2 regions of the Paenibacillus sp. MDV22-iso6 genome follow, and region 1 is predicted to be linked to the other one. Evidence: predicted binding sites of a transcription regulator. Region 1 holds the regulator's gene; the other holds the start of a gene.
What was found. Region 1 encodes LexA, which represses DNA repair genes until DNA is damaged. Its sites were predicted from a motif close to CGAACATATGTTCG; they were not measured.
Positions count from the first base shown of each region.

Region 2: a site for LexA is predicted at 1,209-1,222, ahead of AC4PM4_RS21040 (YhjD family protein). Genes of this name have one in related genera too.

Region 1 covers NZ_JBZVDZ010000009.1:181,893-186,253, forward strand. The annotation lists gene AC4PM4_RS24515 (hypothetical protein) at 1-57, opposite strand, end outside; gene AC4PM4_RS24520 (DUF896 domain-containing protein) at 184-393, opposite strand; gene AC4PM4_RS24525 (LysM peptidoglycan-binding domain-containing protein) at 490-867, opposite strand; gene lexA (transcriptional repressor LexA) at 1,172-1,798, shown strand; gene AC4PM4_RS24535 (aldehyde dehydrogenase) at 1,911-3,212, opposite strand; gene AC4PM4_RS24540 (CatB-related O-acetyltransferase) at 3,763-4,361, shown strand, end outside.
Region 2 covers NZ_JBZVDZ010000007.1:315,683-320,043, reverse strand. The annotation lists gene cysK (cysteine synthase A) at 1-497, opposite strand, end outside; gene AC4PM4_RS21040 (YhjD family protein) at 778-1,164, opposite strand; gene AC4PM4_RS21035 (hypothetical protein) at 1,560-1,793, opposite strand; gene AC4PM4_RS21030 (nucleotide-binding protein) at 1,790-2,827, opposite strand; gene AC4PM4_RS21025 (YitT family protein) at 3,744-4,361, shown strand, end outside.

The DNA of each region.
Region 1 (4,361 bases):
TTGCTGATTCAACTGCTTAGAATTTTTTCGAACCGTTCTCTCGAACGAACGCGACATGAGAATCCCCCTTAGATGTTCTTTGTATCGGCTTACATAACTGCAAACCAACATTTCCCCCTATAATTTGCAACCTCTAGATAACAGGAAAAAACCTAAATATCATAATGATATCATTAGGTTTCCTTAATGTTTGAGTTTGCCTTGGTGGCCTTGATCGTTCTCATCATCTACAATTTCAATCGTATCCAGTTGTTGTCTGAAATTGCTTCGAATGTTATTCAAATAGATTTCTCTAAGTTTGGCACGTTCAGCGAGCTCTTCCTCTGTCAATCCAGTGGATTTTTGCTTACGGGCCAATTCATTAATACGTGCTACCAGACTATCTATATCCAAGCTTGTCCCCTCCAAAAATACAAAGTCATATTAACTTTGACATGTTAAGGGCAGCTTGTCAAGCTGACACGCATTAGCGCGTGTGGATATGCAGCTTTAATCTGTGAATTGAGGCAGTATTAAGACTTGTCCCACCTGTATTGAAGTTGAATGAAGTTGATTCACTTTCTTGATTGCTTCTATATATACACGTGTATCCATTGTTTCAGGTTTGTGATCCAATGATATACTCCATAGTGTATCTCCTTGTGAAACTGCCATCTTCCCTCCAGGCAATAAATCGTTCTCATTGCCAGCGAACACAGTGAGTACTGTACTGCATCCAACCAGTATAATTAAGCTTACGATTATTAATTTCAAGACCCAAGTTGGGACATTACCTTTTGCAAAAACCTTCTTAAAATTCCTTATGTTAGTTTCAACCACTTCTGAACGCACCGGTTCGTAAATGCTTTGATAAGTAGAATATCTCATTAAATATCGACCCCCAAACGTTTGTTCCTATCCGTTGAAATCAATATAACACGAACACTTGTTTTGTACAATAACTTTTTAGAACAATTGTTCGCTTTTTTTGTTGCATCCTACATTCTATTATCTTTCTTCTATTGTATTGGAATTGTCATTTGCAGTATTTGATTAGACTAAAAGAAAATTTTCATCTTAATTCGCAAAAAAACATTGATTTTATGGCATTTTATTTAGAACTTATGTTTGTACGAACGGAGGTTCTATGTTATAATTTTCCCAAACGTTACTAAAATGGGGTTGATACGGTATGTCGAAGATATCCAGCAGGCAACAGGCTATTCTGGAGTTTATACGCAATGAAGTCCGGTTGAAGGGGTATCCTCCTTCCGTACGCGAAATTGGTGAAGCCGTTGGGTTGGCTTCCAGCTCTACAGTACATGGACATCTGGATCGTTTGGAGAAGAAAGGTCTGATTAGACGTGACCCAACCAAACCAAGAGCCATTGAACTTCTCAGCCAGGAAGAGTCAGAGCATTCACATCAGTTTGCTCACAGCGTTGCTCGCATTCCTGTCGTGGGTAAAGTTACTGCAGGGGTTCCGATCACAGCAACAGAAAATATCGAAGATTACTTCCCTCTTCCTACGCATTATGTAGGCGAACAGAAAGTATTTATGCTTTCGGTCGTGGGAGACAGTATGGTTGAAGCAGGCATTGTTAACGGAGACTATGTTATCGTACGTCAGCAGCAAACTGCAGATAACGGCGATATCGTAGTAGCCATGACTGAAGACGATGAAGCAACGGTAAAAACGTTCTACAAAGAGAAAGATCATATTCGTCTTCAACCGGAAAATTCGACTTTTGAACCGTTGCGTTTGAAACACGTTAGCATCCTGGGCAAAGTCATTGGCCTTTTCCGTGATATTCATTAATATGTATTGAAGTTGTACAGAAGTCTCACAATAAGATACAAAAAGAGGTTGTCCCGTTCAACGGGACAACCTCTTTTTTCTTATACAACTTATATTGTTCTACGTTAGTAGATTATTCGCTGCGTTTAAGAATGCTTTTATGATGAGAGAACACATCAAAACTCTGTTGACCATGGTAGGAACCCATTCCACTTTCTCCTACGCCGCCAAACGGAAGATAATGTGATGTCATATGAGACAATGTATCATTAATGCAACCACCACCAAAAGATACTTGATTCAGAACCTGATTCTGCAGATCCTCATCCTGAGTGAAGAGATATAATGCCAGTGGTTTTGGACGGCGAACAATCTCATCTAGCATGGGATTGAGGTCGGTATACTTAAATACAGGAAGAACTGGACCAAAGATCTCTTCTCGCATCACTGGGGATTTCCAATCCACTTCGCCCAGTACTGTTGGTTCAATGAGCAGCTGATTACGTTCAGAACGTCCACCGATCATTGCTTTGCCATCTTGGAGTAACACCGATAAACGATCAAAGTTACGTGCGTTGACAATGTGCGGGAAATCAGCATTTCTCATCACATCGTCTCCAAATTTATCCTGAATTTCTGCACCGATCAATTCCAATAATTTGTCATGTACTTCCTCGTGCACAAGCAAATAGTCTGGAGCGACACAGGTTTGCCCAGCATTCAGGAATTTACCGCGCACAATGCGCTGAGCTGCCAGCTTCAAATCTGCATCCTGGTGGACAATGACCGGACTCTTACCACCTAGTTCTAACGTAACTGGAGTCAAATGCTCAGCAGCTGCCTTCATAACAATGCGGCCAACACCTGTACTGCCTGTAAAGAAAATATAATCAAACTTTTCTTTCAACAATGCCGTACTCGTCTCGACTTCCCCTTCCATAACTGCCAGGTACTCACTAGGAAATATCTCATGAATCAAATCATAAGTCAGACGTGACACGGCTGGGGTTAATTCAGACGGCTTAATAATGGCACAGTTACCCGCAGCAATGGCTCCAATTAGAGGCCCGAAAGCCAGTTGGAACGGATAGTTCCATGGTGCAATAATAAGAGCAACTCCATAAGGTTCAGGATAAATTAAGCTTGTTCCATCAGGTATAGCAGAATTTGTAGGCACAGGTTTTGGTGTAGCCCATTCCTCCAAATGTTCCAATGCAAAATCCAGTTCACCCAACACGATCCGAATCTCAGAGCCATAAGCCTCTGTTTCAGATTTATTTAGATCCGCACGAAGTGCGTCAAGAATACGTTGTTGATATTTCTCAATTCCCTGTCTTAATTGCTGAAGAGCACGAATACGGTACTTAATAGACTTAGTCTGACCTGTATAAAAAAATGTCCGCTGTTCGGCAACCAGTTGCTTCTCTTGTTCCATATTAACATCTCCAATTAATTGTTCAAAATTTAATTTCTAAAAACATAAATGAATTATAACGCAATTATATGAAACTATCAACATATAGATACTGTAAAAACAGAGCAAACAATTAAAACGCACTCTCGCTTCAACGATCTGATCATAATTTAATTAACCATTCTATTTCTTATTGACTACATAAAAAGCCTTAACACTAATATGCCAAAAATTTATGCTACGAATGCCAGCTTCCTCTTTACATTCTTATTCCAGTCCCCGTTTTAGTCCAACATGATGTATCCATTCTTCCAAATGGTGGGCACGTGTTCTGTCTATATTTACTCTTCCTGAATTTTTTCTTCATTATATACACTTTGAGGGAGGATACTTACTGACATCTCTTTATCAGAATAGGATTGACAAAAAAAGAAGTGATTGCTACAATGGCCCTCATATCAAAAGGAAGGATGATTCAGATGATTCGTCGTCTAAAAAAACTAAAGAATGTAGCTACCGCATCACGCTTCTAAGTTACTCAGAAATAAAACTTAGAAGCGAGGAAACTAAAATGAATATAAACCAATTTAATCACTGGTCTGAAATTAAGTATTTAAAGGATATTGTAACCAATCCATTAATTGAAGTCGGCGATTACTCTTATTACTCCGGTTATTATGATAACCATTCATCTTTTGAAGACGGATGCGTGAGATATTTATGGGGAGATGACAAATCGAGAAGCTTATTCAACCCCATTGAGGAATTTGGATGGCAAATAGATCGATTGATTATTGGTAATTATGTATGTATCGCAGCCGGTGTCGTTATTCTTATGGGAGGAAATAACAATCATCATGCGGAGTGGATCACTGTTTATCCGTTCGCTGATCAAATTAGCCATTCCTTCTCACCCAAAGGAGATACCATTATAGAAAGCGATGCCTGGATCGGCATGAATACAATGATTATGCCTGGTGTTACCATTGGTGAAGGTGCGATTGTTGCAGCAGGCTCAGTTGTAACAAAAGATGTCTCCCCTTACACGATAGTAGGTGGAAATCCTGCAAAAGAGGTAAAGAAGCGTTTCTCAGAAGAAGAAATCATGAAGTTAAAAGAAATGCGCTGGTTTGATTGGAAGAGAGAATCAATTGAAGCAGTCACTCACTT
Region 2 (4,361 bases), on a different contig from region 1:
GGGTTCGCTTGATTCTCGAATTGCTGGGGAATGAAACTTCCCGGAATGTCGGCCTGAAGTTCTTTGGCCTTGCGAATCGCGCCAGGCATCCGTTCCGCAGCAGGGGTAAGTACGACATCTGCACCATAGGCTTTCAGGATGTTGATGCGTTCCTTGGACATGTTGTCCGGCATGATCAGAATGGCCTTATATCCCTTGGCAGCAGCATTCATCGCAAGACCGATGCCGGTATTGCCGCTGGTCGGTTCGATAATGGTTGCGCCGGGAAGCAGCACTCCTGCCCGTTCAGCCTGAACGATCAGGTTATAGGCGGCACGGTCTTTGACGCTGCCGCTGGGGTTGAAATATTCCAGCTTAACGTATACGTCAGCGGAATCGCTGCCTGTAAGTCGGTTCAGTCTGACGGCAGGTGTCTGGCCGATCAGTTCGGTAACATCTGCGGCAATGCCTGTATGTGCGGGTTTTTGATTTTTAATTAAATGCGAATTCAAGTCCATGAAGTACAACTCCTTGATTGATAAGACGTTGAAAGCAATTCCAATGAACAAGTCTGTCCGCCGTTAATGGCAGGCAGGCTTGTTGCTTATAGGAATCCATTTTCATTGCAAGTCTGAACGGAATGTACAGACATGTCTATTCCATCTTAATGAACGCAGCCTCCTGGGGTCAACCTGTTTCGATTAGGCAGAAGGGTGAGGATTCTGAGGAGTAAGCGAACTAAGTGGACTAAGAGTTGTGAATTCAAACGATGACGGGTACATTAAGCAGATGAATCAGCTATAACGGCTGGGTCAAGTCCATATCCAGATGCCGACTAAGCTCTTTTTTGACTTCATTCCGTGCGAACGTCCACAGCATATAGAACCGCTGTAAATATCCTCTGCACAGATACTGGGTTTCGATTCCATCAACTTGCCGTTTCTCCTCCAGAACCTTGACGCCACGAGTTCTCATCTGTTTGCGAAGCGTCAGCATTTCCTTAAGTACATCATTTTGAATGCGGGTTAGAGACAGAATGTACACCTCTGGCATTTTGAGCTGCAACGTATCCAGTGTGCGAATATCCCGTTCAAGCACATCCAGCAGCAGAGTGCGTACAACCATGCTTTTAATCAATCGGTGGTCTTCATCCGCAGGGGATGGGGCGGAAGGGGATGATGACATACTTTCACTTCCTTAACCTTGAATTCGGACATGTTCTTATTTACAGAACGTATGTTCTTATATTATAATCAATATATGCAATGCTGATACACAATACAACCGAGAAATATTGGAAGTAGCCCATATTCGGTTTATGCTGAGATTTAAGGTGTTGAAATAGGGACAAGCCTTCTCCAAAATAAGGTATAATTTTTGGGTTTTGCAGGAAACCTAAGGGCATAAAGAAAACGACTTAATTGTATCAGCGGAATGGATGAAGAGCTTTTAGTCCGTTGGTACTAGCGAAGGTTATGAAGGGTTGCCAAAGTTTTGCAACAAAAAAGCCCCTGCCTTGGGCGGCGGGGCCAGATGATCTGCCGAACCAGACGGCAGAGTTGTATATGAGCATAAAGCGGTTAAGCCAGATACTGAGGCTTCTCGTAAAGAGCCTCTTTTTCCAGAATCACTTTGTAAGGTCTTTCCTTACCCTTCAGGGAAGGGCCAATCGTAGTTAGCGGTACGGCCGGTTTGTGGAAACGATCTTCTTCCTTGGGTTCCGGAACCGGTCGTGATGATTCGGGCGCAGAACTGAGGCGTACCTTTTTGTCGCTGCCCCAGCGCTTGCTTATTTTTTTCGTTTCCGGTTTCATTCCGGTTCGCCTCCTAACAAATCGTTGATGGCGTTGAACAGATGACGGTTCTCCAAATCCATCTGCTGAAAAATCGCCTCATCCGCTTCAATATGTCCAATAATATGGACTGTGATTACATACCTCTTGGCTACAGGATAGCATAGCAGATACTCTTTCTCAAGGTAGTCGTCGTAGAGATTGATCTTGATCTTGTTCTCCCGGTAAGAATCAATAACCAGAATTCGCTTCGGATCATCAGGTTGTTTGTCGTCGTTGGCGGACAAGTTATATTTTCTCCCCGGTTCCCCAACGTTACCACATAATTGTTCAATATGACCACTGTCATCTGTACGGTATATGGCAGTCCCACGCACGGCAAATGGAGGAAGGGATACAAATGCACTTCGAAGTGCATCGCTCATTCGCTCCAACATAACCGAATCTGCTTTGCGGGTACGCAGTAACTCCCTGAAGAATCGCAGCAGCTTGAGCAACTGTAATCGGGCTTCACCCTCAGACCTTTTGTGCTTCTCGATAATTTTTTCCACTTCGGGATCGCTCCATCGCCCCTGTTCTTCGATGCTGTCGGCGATTTTGGAACAGGCCACCGAGACGGCTGGCGCCCATTTCCCGTCTGAACGAATTTCATAAACCAGTGGATTTAATCCCAGCAGGTCTGTAGGCATGCGTAAACCTTCGATCTTGGAAGCGTCTTTGATGTCAGTAATATCCTCTGGAACAATGAAAAAAATACGCTTTCGCCCCAGACGACCCATAAACAAACCCATTTCCAGCATTGTATTATCACGGACAGATGCATAGTACTTCCCACGAATTTTCGATATATCATCCGGATGAAAAATAAAAATGGCAAAGTCTGTTGTACGCACTTCTGCTTCCAAATCGTCCATGGTATAGCTGCTTGGATTAAAAACTCCGGAGTACCAAGGGGTAACTTCGGCCGAGAAACGCAAGTTTTCGTGTACTGCGGCTGCAATCGGCTTCGCTTCCAGCGAGCAGCCAATAAAGACTCTTGGCTTTAACGTTTTCATAATCCGCCTCGCTTAAACGGTAGTGGGGATTCAATTGTTATATTATACCATAAACAGCAGAGTAAGTCTGGAAACGTTTAACTGGACCCAAGATAAGCCGATTACATTTGCTATAGTGTATGTGCAAGAGGGAAATGATTCCTTTAAAATCCGCGGAAAAATAAAAAATGGACCCAAATTGTCACAGTTGGGTGACTGGACAGTTATATTTGGAAGCTTCAGTCATAGAATGAAGGAGCAGGTAGCACCATTAGGTAGAGAAGCTTGTCCTGGTGTGGCTGTTTGGCGGCTCAAGCAGGCAAGAGTGTGCTTTTTGCTCATATTTGAAGGGTCTGCTGTTTCGACCCAATCACATCGGTGTTATATAATAGAAGAACAAGCAAGTTAGCTTAGATTTTTAAACTGAATTGAACGTTACATGTGTCTATAGAAGGCGAACTAAATTTTTACACGAGAACGTAGAGTGCAGAACCCGTCTGAAGAAACGAAGTGTTCGCCTTTATCACAGGATTTTTCCCTTAGGAAAAGGGAATCAAAAAATCCGGGGATAACAGCGATCGAAAGAGGGTACTGCAATCGAAGTGGGTTAAGTGTAAAGTTTATATGGTCTTATGCATGGTGTAATATTCATCAGTTTAATTGGCACAGCTAACCACCAACAGACAGAAAGGATCAGGATACCATGAGTTCCCGAAGGATAATTTCCCCAAGGACGATCTGGAAACGTTACGATCTCTCTTATACTTAGCGCCCCTTGTAGAGTACACCACCGTAAAGAAAAAAACGGCTGACTCTGCGAAAGAGGGGATTGGAATGAATAATATTCGAAGGACAAATACGATGATTTCTTCCAGGCTTGCCTTTTGCAGGGTACGGTCGGTGCAAACCAACCTTTACAAACTGCGAGGGAACCTGAATGAAGAGAACATCGTTAACCTTACAACAAGTTAAGACAGAGGCGGTAAAGTTCGCCATTATGCTGCTCGGAACATTTATTTTGGCATTTGCCTACTATCACATTAATTTTCAGAATCATTTATCGGAGGGCGGATTTGTCGGTCTGGCCCTGCTTGGAAAGTACGCGACAGGCTTATCACCTGCTATTGGCATGCTGCTGCTGGATATTCCAGTCATGATTTTGGCCTGGTTCCTCAAGGGCTGGAAGTTCATGATTCAGGCGCTGCTGGGTGTGGCCGCATTCTCATTGTTCTATGACGGGTTTGAGCGGTACTCCACCCTGGTTATTCCGTTTCACGGTAATTTGTGGATTCCGGCAGTCTTGTCCGGTGTTATCACCGGCGTGGGTGCTGGTATGGTGCTTCGATTCGGAGGAGCAACAGGTGGAGACGACATTCTGGCGGTGCTCATTAGCCGTTGGAAGGGCTGGAAGCTGGGAACGGTTTTCTTTGTCAGCGATGCGTTTGTACTCGGATTGTCGCTTTTCTTTCTACCGGTAAAAGAAACTTTATATACCATTCTGGCCGTATGGATTGCCAGTAAAGTGATTACGTATATGGTCAGTTTCCCGGCTCGC